2 regions of the Agrobacterium sp. A3-95 genome follow, and region 1 is predicted to be linked to the other one. Evidence: predicted binding sites of a transcription regulator. Region 1 holds the regulator's gene; the other holds the start of a gene.
The links. Region 1 encodes LexA, which represses DNA repair genes until DNA is damaged. Its sites were predicted from a motif close to TGTTCNNNNTGTGTTCNG; they were not measured.
Positions count from the first base shown of each region.

Region 2: a site for LexA is predicted at 2,676-2,693, ahead of ACQZ5Y_RS20220 (ATP-dependent helicase). Genes of this name have one in related genera too.

Region 1 covers NZ_JBNWDR010000009.1:230,422-237,612, reverse strand. Annotated here, with positions in the region: gene pdhA (pyruvate dehydrogenase (acetyl-transferring) E1 component subunit alpha) at 1-720, opposite strand, end outside; gene ACQZ5Y_RS22200 (FtsB family cell division protein) at 874-1,191, opposite strand; gene eno (phosphopyruvate hydratase) at 1,528-2,802, opposite strand; gene kdsA (3-deoxy-8-phosphooctulonate synthase) at 2,950-3,795, opposite strand; gene ACQZ5Y_RS22185 (VOC family protein) at 3,795-4,676, opposite strand; gene lexA (transcriptional repressor LexA) at 4,887-5,609, shown strand; gene ACQZ5Y_RS22175 (glutathione S-transferase family protein) at 6,049-6,732, shown strand; gene ACQZ5Y_RS22170 (ComEC/Rec2 family competence protein) at 6,749-7,191, opposite strand, start outside.
Region 2 covers NZ_JBNWDR010000008.1:150,627-157,817, reverse strand. Annotated here, with positions in the region: gene ACQZ5Y_RS20235 (FAD-dependent oxidoreductase) at 1-476, opposite strand, end outside; gene ACQZ5Y_RS20230 (LacI family DNA-binding transcriptional regulator) at 482-1,552, opposite strand; gene ACQZ5Y_RS20225 (carboxylesterase family protein) at 1,764-2,501, opposite strand; gene ACQZ5Y_RS20220 (ATP-dependent helicase) at 2,787-4,853, shown strand; gene dinB (DNA polymerase IV) at 4,877-5,956, shown strand; gene ACQZ5Y_RS20210 (FkbM family methyltransferase) at 6,375-7,191, shown strand, end outside.

The DNA of each region.
Region 1 (7,191 bases):
TACGGCGCGCACATCCATGCCATCCACCTGGATGCCGGGAATGCCGAAGGACTGGCCGCGCAGCGAATAGTTCGACTGTGCGGTGGCGCGGGCGGTCGAGGTGCCCATGGCGTAACGGTTGTTTTCAACGATATAGATGATCGGCAGTTTCCAGAGAGCGGCCATATTGAAGCTCTCGTAGACCTGACCCTGGTTGGCGGCGCCGTCACCGAAATAGGTCACGGAGACATTGTCGTTGCCGCGATATTTATTGGCGAAGGCAAGACCGGTTCCGAGCGAAACCTGCGCACCGACGATGCCGTGGCCGCCGTAGAAATGTTTCTCCTTGGAGAACATGTGCATCGAGCCGCCCTTGCCTTTCGACAGGCCGCCTTTGCGACCCGTCAATTCGGCCATGACGCCACGCGCGCTCATGCCCAGAGCCAACATATGGCCGTGGTCACGGTAAGCGGTGATGACCTGATCGCCTTCCTTCTGAGACATCTGCATGCCGACAACAACGGCTTCCTGACCGATGTAGAGGTGACAGAAACCACCGATGAAGCCCATGCCGTAAAGCTGGCCGGCCTTTTCCTCGAAGCGACGGATGAGAAGCATCTCACGATAGGCGTGAAGCTCTTCTTCCTTCGAAAAGTCCGGGCTGTTCTTACCGGTGAATTCGCCTGCAGCCTTTGCCGTTGTCTTTCGGCCGGATACGGACGCGGTTTTTCGCGGCGCCATTCATCCCTCCCTGAGTTGCCGTTTGAATGGATAGATTGGCGCGTACCATATGCAAGAAAATGCCATGCAGCAATGCTTTAAACGCATGGCACATATTCACGCTAAAGTGCTGTGAATAAATCACAAATCATTAATTAACTTGATTTCGGTTAATTAGAAGTAGGTATTCATGATGACAATTTCGTCCGTACGGGACATATTCAACTGATAACGGGAAATCTCGTCAATCATGTCACGTTCGAGAGAACCGTCGCTCAATAATTCGACCTGCCGCTCCAGCGCAACGCGCGCCTGCGTCAGCTTGGCAAGCTCTGCCGTTCTGGCAATACGCTGCCGCTCCAGCCGCTCCGTCGCCTGAAGGCCGAAGTCGCCGTGGATGGAATGATACCCGAAATAGGAAAGAAAAGCGATCGTAATGGCCGGAACGATCAAACGGCCGAATCGTCTCTTTTTATGATGTCTGGTCCACATGCCGGAGAGAAGCCTTAAAACGCATAATGTGAGTCTCGAGACTAATGCGGATTGTTTAACTATCCGTTGACCTTAAATTCCACGCGACTGATAGACGCAAAAAAGCCCGCCAGAGGCGGGCTAATAATGACGACGATATCAGAGAGAGTTCGTTATGCCGAGCGTGATCCTGCATCAAGCCACAGCGCGTCTTCGCCGTGAAAAGAGTCCTTTCAACCCAGGGACCTGGGCTGACTGAACCCCGGATCAACTCGGGAGTGAGCAGTGCGGATAAACCGCCCATCCCTGATACTGGCCCGCCAGGCGGCGGGCCATATCGCGAAACCCGAACGCGAATTATCCGCGCAGGATCGAACGGCCGGCGTAAGCAGCCTGCGGGCCCAGCATTTCTTCAATGCGGATAAGCTGGTTGTACTTTGCGAGCCGGTCGGAACGGGCAAGCGAGCCGGTCTTGATCTGACCGCAGTTGGTTGCGACCGCGAGATCGGCGATGGTGGAATCTTCCGTTTCGCCCGAACGGTGCGACATGACGGCGGTGTAACCTGCCTTGTGCGCCGTTTCGACTGCGTCCAGCGTCTCGGAAAGCGAACCGATCTGGTTGACCTTGACGAGGATGGAGTTGGCGACACCCATCTTGATACCGTCGCGAAGGCGGGCGGAGTTGGTGACGAAAAGATCGTCGCCCACCAGCTGGCACTTGTTGCCAATGAGATCGGTCAGCGCCTTCCAGCCATCCCAGTCGTCTTCAGCCATGCCGTCTTCGACAGAGATGATCGGATATTTCGCCACGAGCTCGGCCAGGTATTCGGCCTGCTCGATCGGCGAACGGGTCTTGCCTTCGCCTTCATAAACGTAATTGCCGTTCTTGAAGAACTCGGTCGCCGCACAGTCGAGACCGATGAACATGTCGTCGCCTGGACGGTAGCCAGCCTTTTCGATCGACTTCATGATGAAATCGAGTGCTGCCGGCGCGCTTTCGAGACCCGGTGCAAAACCGCCCTCATCGCCGACATTGGTGTTGTGGCCCTGTGCGGACAGTTCTTTTTTCAGCGTATGGAAGACTTCGGAGCCCATGCGCACGGCTTCGCGAATATTTTCTGCGCCGACCGGCAGGATCATGAATTCCTGGAAGTCGATGGGGTTATCGGCATGCGCGCCGCCGTTGATGATGTTCATCATCGGAACCGGCAGCAGATGCGCGTTCGGGCCGCCGACATAACGGTAAAGCGGCAGGCCGGACGCTTCAGCGGCAGCCTTCGCAACGGCGAGCGACACGCCGAGGATGGCGTTGGCGCCGATGCGCGACTTGTTCGGCGTGCCGTCGAGCGCGATCATCATCTGGTCGATCTGGATCTGGTTTTCAGCGTCGAAACCGCCAATCGCGTCGAAGATTTCCGTATTGACGGCTTCGACCGCCTTTTCCACGCCCTTGCCGAGATAACGCTTGCCGCCATCGCGCAGCTCAACCGCCTCATGCGCGCCGGTGGAGGCGCCGGAGGGAACGGCGGCACGGCCCATGGAGCCGTCTTCGAGATAAACGTCGACTTCAACGGTCGGATTGCCGCGGCTGTCGAGAATTTCGCGCGCGATGATATCGGTAATGGCAGTCATGGTCTCTCCCTTGGGAATGGAACAGATATTTTCCGTCGCCTGTCTTAGACGATGGCGAAGAAATTACAATGACGGTGGGCAGCGGAAACGGCCCGCCCGCCATTAAAATCGATTGGCACAAAAGTGCCCGCCGTCACGGTCAGCCGATCAGGCTTTCGTAATCGCGTCGAAAGCCAGAAGCTTTTCGAGCAGTTTCGGCATGTCCTTCAGATGGACCATGTTAGGGCCGTCTGACGGCGCATTGTCCGGATCCTCATGCGTCTCGATGAAGAGGCCGGCCACGCCAACCGCAACGGCCGCACGTGCCAACGTCTCGACGAATTCGCGCTGGCCACCTGTGGAGCCGCCCTGCCCGCCCGGTTGCTGCACCGAATGGGTGGCATCGAACACGACAGGTGCGCCGAGCGCTGCCATGATCGGCAACGAGCGCATGTCGGAAACCAGCGTGTTGTAACCGAAGGACGCGCCGCGCTCGCACAACATCACATTCGGATTGCCGCTCTCATTGAGCTTGGCAAGCACGTTCTTCATGTCCCAGGGCGCCAGAAACTGGCCTTTCTTGACGTTGATGACGCGGCCGGTTTTGGCGGCAGCAACGAGAAGATCGGTCTGGCGGCTGAGGAACGCCGGGATCTGCAGCACGTCCACTACCTCGGAAACGATGGCGCATTGCTCTTCCGTGTGGATGTCGGTCAGAACAGGAAAACCGAATTCCTTTTTGAGATCGGCAAAAACCTGCATCGCGTTATCCAGGCCGATGCCGCGTTTTCCGGAAAGCGAAGTGCGGTTCGCCTTGTCGAAAGAGGACTTGTAGACAAGCCCTATTCCCAGCTTGTCGGAAAGCTCCTTCAGGACGCCAGCGATCATGAAGGCATGTTCGCGGCTTTCCATCTGGCACGGACCGGCAATCAGCGAAAACCGCTCGGCATTCGAGAAGGAAACCTTGCTGGCGCCATCGCCGGCAGTGACTTTAAGATTGTTCGTAACGCTCATCATTTTTCCTCGAAGGCGAAGGCAACGCCCTGACCGGGTGCCGCGGGCACTACCAGACGGCCGTCCGCTTTTGCGCAGGACACGCCATTAGCAGTAAGCACCGCCTCTGTCACGGCAAGATCGTGCGACGAAAAGACAATGCCCGCGCCGCGCAATCCGCCTTCGTTGCCATCCTGAGCATTCAGGGCCGGCCCGCTGAAAGCCGGTTTTCCGGTCAATCTGATGCTGGCATTGCCGGTCGCAAAAACCATATCACCGCCCGGAGACCATTTGCCTTCACAGGCAAACACTGTCTCGATCAGGCCCGCCACCTTCATGTCGCCGCCGGAAAACAGGACGATTTCACTCAGGCCGGTGACACCATTGGCGTGGCGCTCCAGCATGGTGCGATCGCCCTGAAGGGCTTGAAGCCGTTGACAACTGAACAAAAAGAAATCCGCGGCCGCCCCGCTTGCCGCAAAAGCCAGCCGGAACGCCGCCTCGCCTTGCGAGCCATCCGGCATCCGAACAGGCCGCGAAAACTCGAAAACATCGCCCGCCGAAAGGCCGGCTGCCCGAAACCGCTCATGGTCAACCAAGGCGTCTTCAGTCCTGGCGACAAGAGCCGAAAAACCCTCCTGCCCGTCCCGTTGCCGGAAGGCCACATCCCTGCCGGTGAACACATCACCCCTCTCTATTGAGGCATTATATTTAGCCGGATCAGCAATTGCGAGCGGCTCCAGATAGGTGCCGTCGGCGAAAAATACGCAGGCATTTTGGGTGCCGAAAGGATGCAGAGCCTCCGGCGCAACCGTAAAGCCAAGACTGACGAGGCGCTTCACGGCGACGCCTATGACTTCCACGGGCAAAACGAGATGGTCAACGCTATAGGGTTTCGTCATGACATGTATCCTGCTGGCCTTCCGCCCGGAGCATGCCGGGACGGTTTCGACCGCACAAAAGCACAATTGCGTGCTATGAGGCAAATCATCACAGCAACAGATGGCACCTTCACGAAATTTTAGGGGATTGCAGAACACATATGGAACATATAGTGTTCGTTCTGTATTTGTTTCACGACTTCCACTACGATTCTAAAGGGTGTTTTCCTCATGCTCACGCGCAAACAGCAGGAATTGCTTCTCTTCATTCATGAACGAATGAAAGAGTCCGGCGTGCCGCCCTCCTTCGATGAAATGAAGGACGCACTCGATCTTGCTTCGAAATCCGGCATCCACCGCCTGATAACCGCTCTCGAAGAGCGCGGGTTCATTCGTCGGCTACCGAATAGAGCTCGGGCGCTGGAAGTCATCAAGCTGCCAGAGGCTTATACGCCGGGTGCAAGGCCGCAGCGCGGCTTTTCGCCGAGCGTTATCGAAGGCAGCCTTGGCAAGCCCAAAATGCCGGAACCGGCCCCTGCCCCCAAGACGCCGGCCAATGATCTGGGCGGGGCTGTCACCGTGCCGGTCATGGGCCGCATCGCTGCGGGCGTGCCGATTTCCGCCATCCAGAACAACACCCATGATGTGGCCGTGCCAGTAGACATGCTTGGCACGGGCGAACATTACGCGCTTGAGGTCAAGGGTGATTCGATGATCGAGGCCGGCATTTTCGACGGCGACACAGTCATCATCCGCAACGGCAACACTGCCAATCCCGGGGACATCGTTGTGGCTCTGGTGGATGACGAGGAAGCCACGCTGAAGCGCTTCCGCCGCAAGGGTGCCTCCATTGCGCTCGAGGCGGCAAACCCAGCCTATGAGACCCGTATCTTCGGGCCCGACCGGGTGAAAATTCAGGGCAAGCTGGTTGGGCTGATCCGCCGCTACCATTGATCTTATCGAACCGAACGTATTCACTTTACAATAGGCGTCATCGTGAAGATGGCGCCTATATCGGGTTTGGCTGTTTCCAAACGTGGCGTGCTTTTGCGGGTGCACGAGGATATGCGCCATTCAGCCTATGCGCGTTGCCCTTTCTAAACTGAGTTCCTGCTCCATAAAGATGCTTCGGTTTCGCTACGGGCGTGGTGGCGAATGGGCTGCTCGCTGTAATTGTCGAAGCGATCACATCCGCTGTTTTTTAGCGACGTTGTTCTGTCGTGTTGCGCAGTCAGTTTTAGTGGTCACCAAAGGGTGACTTGTCGCAAGGCGCGCTCTCAGCGACCCCACATCACCATTCATCAACGTCGTTTATGGGAGCCATGGATAATTTTCGATATTCCGTGAACGCTTGGCAGGTGTAGAAATACGCGTCATATCCGGGAGATACGCCATGTACGATCTTTATATAGCCAACAAGAACTATTCTTCATGGTCGCTGCGGCCGTGGGTATTGATGCGCACGCTCGGTATCGCCTTTGATGAAAAGCTCATTCCGTTCGGCGAAGGCGTCTCCTTCTCCTCCTTTTCGCCGACGGGCAAGGTGCCCTGCCTAGTCGACGAGGGTATGACGGTTTGGGAAACGCTTTCGATCGTCGAATATCTTGCTGAAAGACACCAGGGCGTCTGGGCAAGCGACAAGCATGCAAGGGCCTGGTCGCGTTCGGCCGCAAGTGAGATGCATGCCGGCTTTTCCTCGCTGCGCAATCTCTATCCCATGTCGGTGGGCATTCGGGTCAAACCAAGGGGCGGCGATGCCGGGCTTAAAGCCGATATAAAGCGGATCGATGCATTGTGGAGCGAGGGTCTCACAAAATTCGGCGGGCCATATCTTGCCGGTCAAAAGTTCACGGCGGTCGATGCTTTCTTCTGCCCGGTTGCATTCCGTTTCCAGACCTATGGCAGTGCGGATCTTTCGCCAGCAGCGAAAGCCTATTGCGACCGGCTGCTCACCCTGCCTGCCATGCAAGAATGGTACGAGGCCGGTTTGAAGGAGAGCTGGCGCGACGCTGGTCATGAAGAGGAAGTTGGCGAGATCGGCGAATTGACTGAAGATTTGCGCGCCAAGGCCCGTTGATCCATGCTGGCGGCAGTCATTGCGACGCCGCCAGCAGCCGGATGATGGGCTGCGGTAGATCACGGTCGAAACGTCCGCTTTTCCAGTCGTAATAACGGTGCTGGCTCCAGGGCCTGTCCGTTCCGGCGATTGCGGCGCGCAGCCCGCTCGCCACACCCTCCTCCCTCTTGTCAGCAAAATCTATTTCCACAGAACCGAGACGCCGCAAGATGTCACGGCTGAGCAGGAGTGCACCCGAGCGGCACTGCGAAAAAGAGGTTCTGCGGGAAACAACGACGATATCGGCAATATCGCAGGCTTTTCCGGCGAAGCGGCCATCTTTCAGAACGACGACCCACTCTCCGCTTGCGGCGCTCGCTACGCACCATATGTCTTTCCTGCAGGTGAAGACGCCAGCTTTGGCGCCTTTGAGCGCCGCCGTCATCTCGCGTACCACCACAGCCATGTCTTCCGGCGACA
Region 2 (7,191 bases), on a different contig from region 1:
GAAATGACGATCTCAGCTCCGCTGTCGCGATGCCGCACGGTGATCGCGCGGACCCTATCGCCGTCCACATCGGCAGCAACCGGCCGATAGGGCTTGAGCACTGTCAGCCGGTCGGCACCGATATAGGGCATAAGCATGCTTTCCATCACCGCAAGGCTGACGCGCGGCTCGGCGCAGATGCGGCTGACCCAGCCGCCACCCGGATTGAGGTCACTCCAGGAGCGGGCGCCTTCCGTCAAAGGATAATGGTCGCGGTAATATTGGCGCACGCCGTTGCGTAGTGCGCGATAAGAGCGGGTGATACCGAACTGCTCGACCCAGCTATGTTCGTCCGATGGCACGGCCTGGCTGGTCAGCTGACCGCCGATCCAGTCATATTCCTCGGTCATGATCACGCGCTTTCCGGCGCGTGCGGCACCGAGGGCCGCCGCCACGCCGCCAAGGCCACCACCGACCACAAGAATGTCTGCTTGCATCTCTTTCACGTCGTCTCATCCGTTTTGTTGACTGGGGACTTATCTGGGGAGGCCACTGGAGCCGGCCCCAATGTTTCACCCTTGACGGGTTGGCACTTGAGTAGAATTTGACTTCCCGGGCTGCCGGTCTCGATGCGGTTCACCAGCATTGCAGTCGCCTGCCGGCCCATCTCTTCACGGGGAATTTCATAGGATGTGAAACGCACCGGGCTGCGGCCGGCACGAATATGGCTGCCAAGCACGACCATCGAAAACACGTCGGGCACCCCAATTCCGCGCTCCCGTGCCAAAGTCTCGACGCGCACCGCATCCGCCAGTTCTATGAAAAATGCCACCGTCGCGCCGCTTTCGATGATCGCGTCGAGGATCTTTTCGGCAGGCCGGTTTACCGCCTTTATGTGCAATGCAAGCGTCGCCGCCGTGCCGAGCGCATCACTGAAACCTCGCCAGCGGTCGGCAATCGATTCCGCCGGACCCGCAGGGCCGATATAGGCGAGTTTGGAATGCCCGAGCATCATGGCATCCTCAACAAGCTGCCGTGTGCCCGCGGCATAGTCGCCGCCAACATAGGGCACGGGCCCGCCAGCATCGTCGCGTCGGCCGATCGCCACGAATGGATAATCTTCCGAGACCAGCCGGGTAAGCTCCTTGCGGTCGAATTCACGGCCCAGGACCAGGCAGCCATCGGCGATCCGGAGCCTGTTGCCCTCGGAAAAAATCTTGCGGTTGTTGCCGACGCCGGCACTGGTCAGCAGCAGAAGATCGTACGCCTGCTGTTGCGCCTCTTCCTCGATGCCCAACAGGAACGGCGTGAAGAAGTCCGCCTGTGCGCTTGGAAAAGCAGGCTCGTAGGTGAAGACGCCGAGGATGCGATTAAGCCCCTTGGCCATGCGGCGCGCGATCGGGTCCGCGACATAACCCGTCTTGCGAATGACCGCCTGTACGCGTTCGCGTGTTTCAGCCGGGATACGCGCAATCGCGGTCGGCGCGCCGTTCAGAACAAGCGATACTGTTGCCTGACTGACGCCGGCAAGCTTCGCAATATCGTTCTGAGTAAGGCGTTTATGGCTGGTCACGCAATGCCCTCCCCGACACTCGTTGATTGCTAATACGTATTAGCTATTAATGCGTATTAGCACGACTTCCCTACTCTGTGTCAAGAGGCGAAAGACACGCTTGCGGAGAGATGTTTTGACGAAGGCTTATGAGGCGGCCAGCCCGGCCTTATGACGGCCGCGCTGGGTTATGGGCTTCCATACCAGCGGTAAAACGGTGCCCGCTGCGGGTTCAGGGTACCGAAGGCGTCTTTGCGTCTGCAAGCTTTTGCTGGAGAAGCCAGGTCCACATCGCCTCATCGCCGAGCACTTTTGCCTCCACCTCTTCATGGTTCGTATTTTCAAAAACCGTCAGCCGCACATTACGTTTCAGTTCTTGGAGACGCTGAACGAGGACAACAGTATCGGACAAAGGAATCACCTCGTCCCTTGAGCCGTGAAAGGCCCAGAAGGCTGTCTTTTCATTGGTGCGGTTGAGGTAATGGCGGATGCCGCCACCGGCAATTGGGACGACCGCAGCAAAAGTTTGTGGAAACTGCTCGGCCATTGACCAGGCGCCGAACCCTCCCCGGCTATATCCGATCAGATAGATACGACTGCGGTCCACCCGATGATCCGCTACAACGGAAGCCAGGACGCTTGCGACACGTTCGATCGGATAAAGCAGTTCCTCGCTCGGATTTTGTGGCGAAAACACCATGAAAGAAAACTCACGGCCCCCTTCGATCAATTTTGGCAGACCGCTGCGGCGCAGCTTTTCGACGTCGCTCCCGCCCTGATCGCCGCCATGCAGCCAGACCACGAGAGGATAGGTTTTGTCCGAACCGGCATAGTCTTTGGGCGTATAAAGCAGATAATTGATATCCGACGCGATCGTGGCGTCAGACCTCATGGCCTTCTGCTCGGCAAACGCAAATGTCGATGCGGCCAGTGCCGCAGCAGCGATCAGGCATAGTTTCAGATGCTTCATGCTTTTGTCCTCCCAACAAACGGCTTACAAGACGCGACTGGTGAACTCATCAGCCGCCGGGTTGGTTCAGTGGTTTGAAAAGCATGCCGGTCAACACGCCATGCGGAACCCGATTGAGGCTGCGAATATCGATCAGCGAGGTTTGTCCACCGCAGTGTGGAGAACAGAGACATGCGTTCATTATTTGTTCTGGCCTGCTGTTTGAGTTTTTGCTAATCATTGCAACAAGAGTGCTTTTGAAAAATGCCGTCGTCGTGCGGATAGGCAAATATCAAGGATGCAGGCATGGCGGTTGCCTATCTGGACAAACTGAACGAGCAGCAACGCAAGGCCGTGGAACATGGCGTTGGGCCTTCAGGCGGACACACGGCTGGACCGTTGCTGATTATCGCCGGTGCCGGTTCCGGCAAGACCAATACGCTGGCGCACCGGGTGGCGCATCTGATCGTCAATGGCGCTGATCCTCGCCGCATCCTGCTGATGACGTTTTCACGGCGTGCCGCTTCCGAAATGTCGCGTCGCGTCGAGCGTATCTGCAAGCAGGTCATCGGCGCTAACGCCGGAGCCCTCACGGATGCGATGGCCTGGTCCGGCACGTTTCACGGGATCGGCGCGCGCCTCTTGCGAATCTATGCGGAACAGATTGGACTGGACGTGGATTTCACGATCCACGACCGCGAAGACAGCGCTGATCTGATGAACCTTGCCCGACACGAACTGGGTTTCTCCAAGACCGAGAGCCGTTTTCCGACAAAGGGCACCTGCCTTGCGATCTATTCGCGCGCCGTCAATTCACAAACGCCGCTGAAAGAAATCCTGCGCCAGCACTATCCATGGGTGTCCAGCTGGGAAGAAGAACTCAAGCAATTATTCGCCGCCTATGTGGAGGCCAAGCAGGCCCAGAACGTCCTCGATTACGACGATCTTCTGCTCTACTGGGCCCAGATGGTCAGCGATCCCGACCTTGCAGGCGATATCGGCAATCGTTTCGACCACGTGATGGTCGACGAATATCAGGATACCAACCGGCTGCAGGCCGCGGTGCTGATGGCACTGAAGCCGGGCGGTCGCGGGTTGACCGTGGTGGGTGACGATGCCCAGTCGATCTATTCGTTCCGGGCAGCAACGGTGCGCAATATCCTTGATTTTCCGGCATCTTTCAGCCCGGCTGCCGATATTATCACCCTTGATCGCAACTATCGCTCGACACAGCCGATACTGGCTGCCGCCAATGGTGTCATCGACCTTGCCCGTGAGCGATTCACCAAAAACCTCTGGACCGAACGACAGTCGCTCGAGCGACCGAAGCTCGTGACAGTAAAAAGCGAAACCGAGCAGGCGAACTTCATTATTGACCAGGTGCTGGCCAATCGTGAGACCGGCATGACGCTGAAGCAACAGGCCGTGCTGTTTCGTACCTCCAGTCATAGCGGGCCGCTTGAAGTTGAACTTACACGCCGCAATATTCCCTTCGTCAAATTTGGCGGCCTGAAGTTTCTCGACAGTGCCCATGTAAAGGACATGCTGGCGGTATTGCGTTTCGCGCAAAACCCGCGCGACCGCGTCGCCGGTTTCAGGCTACTTCAGACGCTGCCGGGTATCGGGCCGAAGAAAGCCGGCAATATTCTCGATACGATTGCGGCAGACCCGGAACCTCTGCTCGCCCTTGCCGAAATTCCGCCGCCACCCAAAACCGGTGATGACTGGGTATCCTTCGTGCAGTTGCTGGCGAACCTGCGAAAATCGCAAGGCGGCTGGCCATCAGATATCGAGCAGGCGCGGCTCTGGTACGAGCCCCACCTCGAACGCATCCATGAGGATGCCGAGACGCGGAAGGCCGATTTGCTGCAACTCGAGCAGATTGCCGGCGGCTATCCTTCCCGCGAACGCTTCCTCACCGAACTGACGCTCGATCCGCCGGATGCCACCAGCGATCAGGCAGGCGTGCCGCTGCTCGATGAGGATTACCTGACCCTTTCAACCATTCATTCGGCAAAAGGCCAGGAATGGCGTTCCGTCTTTATCCTGAACGTGGTCGATGGCTGCATACCCTCCGATCTGGGCGTCGGCTCCACCCATGAAGTCGAAGAGGAACGCCGGCTGCTCTATGTCGCCATGACGCGCGCCAAGGACAGTCTGTCACTGATAACCCCGCAACGGTTCTTCACCCATGGCCAGAACGCGCAGGGCGACCGGCATGTCTATGCCGCTAGAACCCGCTTCATACCGGCAACTTTGCTGCAGTTCTTTGAAACCGCCACCTGGCCCCTGGTTTCGGCCGCAGCCTCCGAGCGCAGCGCGCAGCAGATCCGCATCGATGTAGGCGCGCGGATGCGGGCGATGTGGAAATAGGGAAGATCGTACAGGCTGGAACGATGGATAACACGGCTGTTCGAAAGATCATCCATATCGACATGGATGCCTTTTATGCATCGGTGGAGCAACGCGACAACCCCGCACTTCGCGGCATGCCGGTCGCCGTCGGCGGATCGGCCGCACGAGGCGTGGTGGCTGCGGCAAGTTACGAGGCGAGAACCTTCGGCGTGCATTCCGCCATGCCGTCCGTCACTGCCAAACGGAAATGCCCGGACCTGATCTTCGTACCGCCACGCTTCGAGGTCTACCGGCAGGTGTCGCAACAGATACGCGAGATATTTGCCGAATATACCCCGCTGATCGAGCCGCTATCGCTCGACGAAGCCTATCTCGATGTCACCGAAAACCTGAAAGGCATGGAGATCGCCACCGAAATTGCGCTGGAGATCCGCGCAAAGATCAAGGCGGTCACCAGCCTCAATGCATCTGCCGGCATCTCCTACAACAAGTTTCTGGCCAAGATGGCAAGCGACCTGAACAAACCGAATGGCCAGGCCGTCATCACGCCGAAGAATGGGCCTGGCTTTGTTGAAGCCTTGGCCGTCAAGAAATTTCATGGCGTAGGACCCGCCACGGCCGAGCGGATGAAAAAGCACGGCATCGAAACAGGGCTCGATCTCAAGTCGAAATCACTCGGTTTTCTGCAACAGCATTTCGGAAAGTCCGGCCCTTATTTCTACAACATCGCCCGCGGTATGGATGAACGGCAGGTCAAGCCCGATCGCATCCGTAAGTCTGTTGGCGCAGAAGACACATTCGTCGAGGATATCGACGATCTCGACTTGGCGAAGGCGGAGCTTGGCCCTTTGGCTCAGAAAGTCTGGCGTTATTGCGAGGCCCACGACATCACGGGAAAGACGGTGACCGTGAAAATCAAATATTCGGATTTCAGCCAGGCTACACGAAGCAAAACAGTGTCGGGAGCCGTGTCTGACCTCGCAACGATCCAGGAGATGTCAGAGACCCTGCTTGCCTCCGTCTTTCCATTCAAACGTCCGGTAAGGCTGTTGGGGATTACCCTTTCCTCGCTGAGCACCGAAGAGAGTGAAGAGGAAGCGCAGCTCGCGCTTGGCCTGTGATGCCCCTGTCCCGAAAACGAAAAAGCCCGCCGCGGGAGGAGGTGCGGCAGGCTTTCCGAAATTTCGAACAACGGCTGGGAGGAGGAGTGCCATTGTTCACAAGACAACCCTTGGGAGGAGGATAGGGTCATCTCAATCCGAAGCTTTGCGGGAGGAGGTGCATCGCTTCGATGAAAACAAGATACCCGGTTTTGCCGCATATTAAATAGGCTTTAATGCAGCGCAGCCATGCAATAAACGCACGACGTCATCTGGCAACGCGTGCTCAGAGGCCATCAGCAGCAGCACTGCGTCAAAATGGATGCCCTCCACGAGATTAGAGCATTCGAATAGTCTCAAAAATGTGTTGGATAAAAATCTGTAAGAAATTAACTTTGTAACTCCGCTCCTGTCGACGGGCCGTACGAAAGAAACTGAAATGAGTGAATGGTCGAATAAAGAATATGTAAATTGGATTTATAAAACGCTCTTACATAGGGACGCGGACGAAAGCGGGCTGGATCATTTTTCCAACCGTTTGGAGTCAGGGGAGGACTTGAAGAATATTGTCGAAAGCATTCTCGCAGGCGACGAATACAAAGCAAAAATGCGAGCAGAGGAAGTCGATCCTTTGCAAATTTCTCAAAGACAGCGTCGACGATTGACTATTGTGGATGTCGGCGCCCGTTTGCTTGCAACAGAGGATCACATCTACGCGCCATTGACAAAAGGTACTCTCGATTGGCGTGCCATCGGTTTCGAGCCACAAAAGCACCGCATAGAGGAACGGGCAGCAGCAGAACCAGACCCCAGACTAGTTTTGATTGAAGCGTTTATCGGGGATGGCAAAGAAGCGCTGTTCCATACTGTTAATGACGATGGCAGCTCTTCCCTGCTTGATCTCAATCTGAAGTTCAACGCAGATTTTGATGATATAGGCGACATGCGTGTTGTATCGACTGACGTTGTTAAAACTTCCACTCTAGATGAAGCTTTAGCTGGAGAGCCACACATCGACTTTTTAAAATTCGACATACAGGGCTTCGAGGGTCGCGCACTGTCGGGCGCAAAAGATGTATTGCAGAAAACCAACGTCGTGCACTGCGAAGTTTTTTTTGGCCCCATGTATCACGAGACGGCATTTTTCCGGGATATAGATCATATCCTTTCAGAAGCAGGATTTGAATTTATCGACTTTTCGCACTTGAATAGATACGAGTACACATCGGTGCCGTTCAAGACCGCCAAGCGCGAGA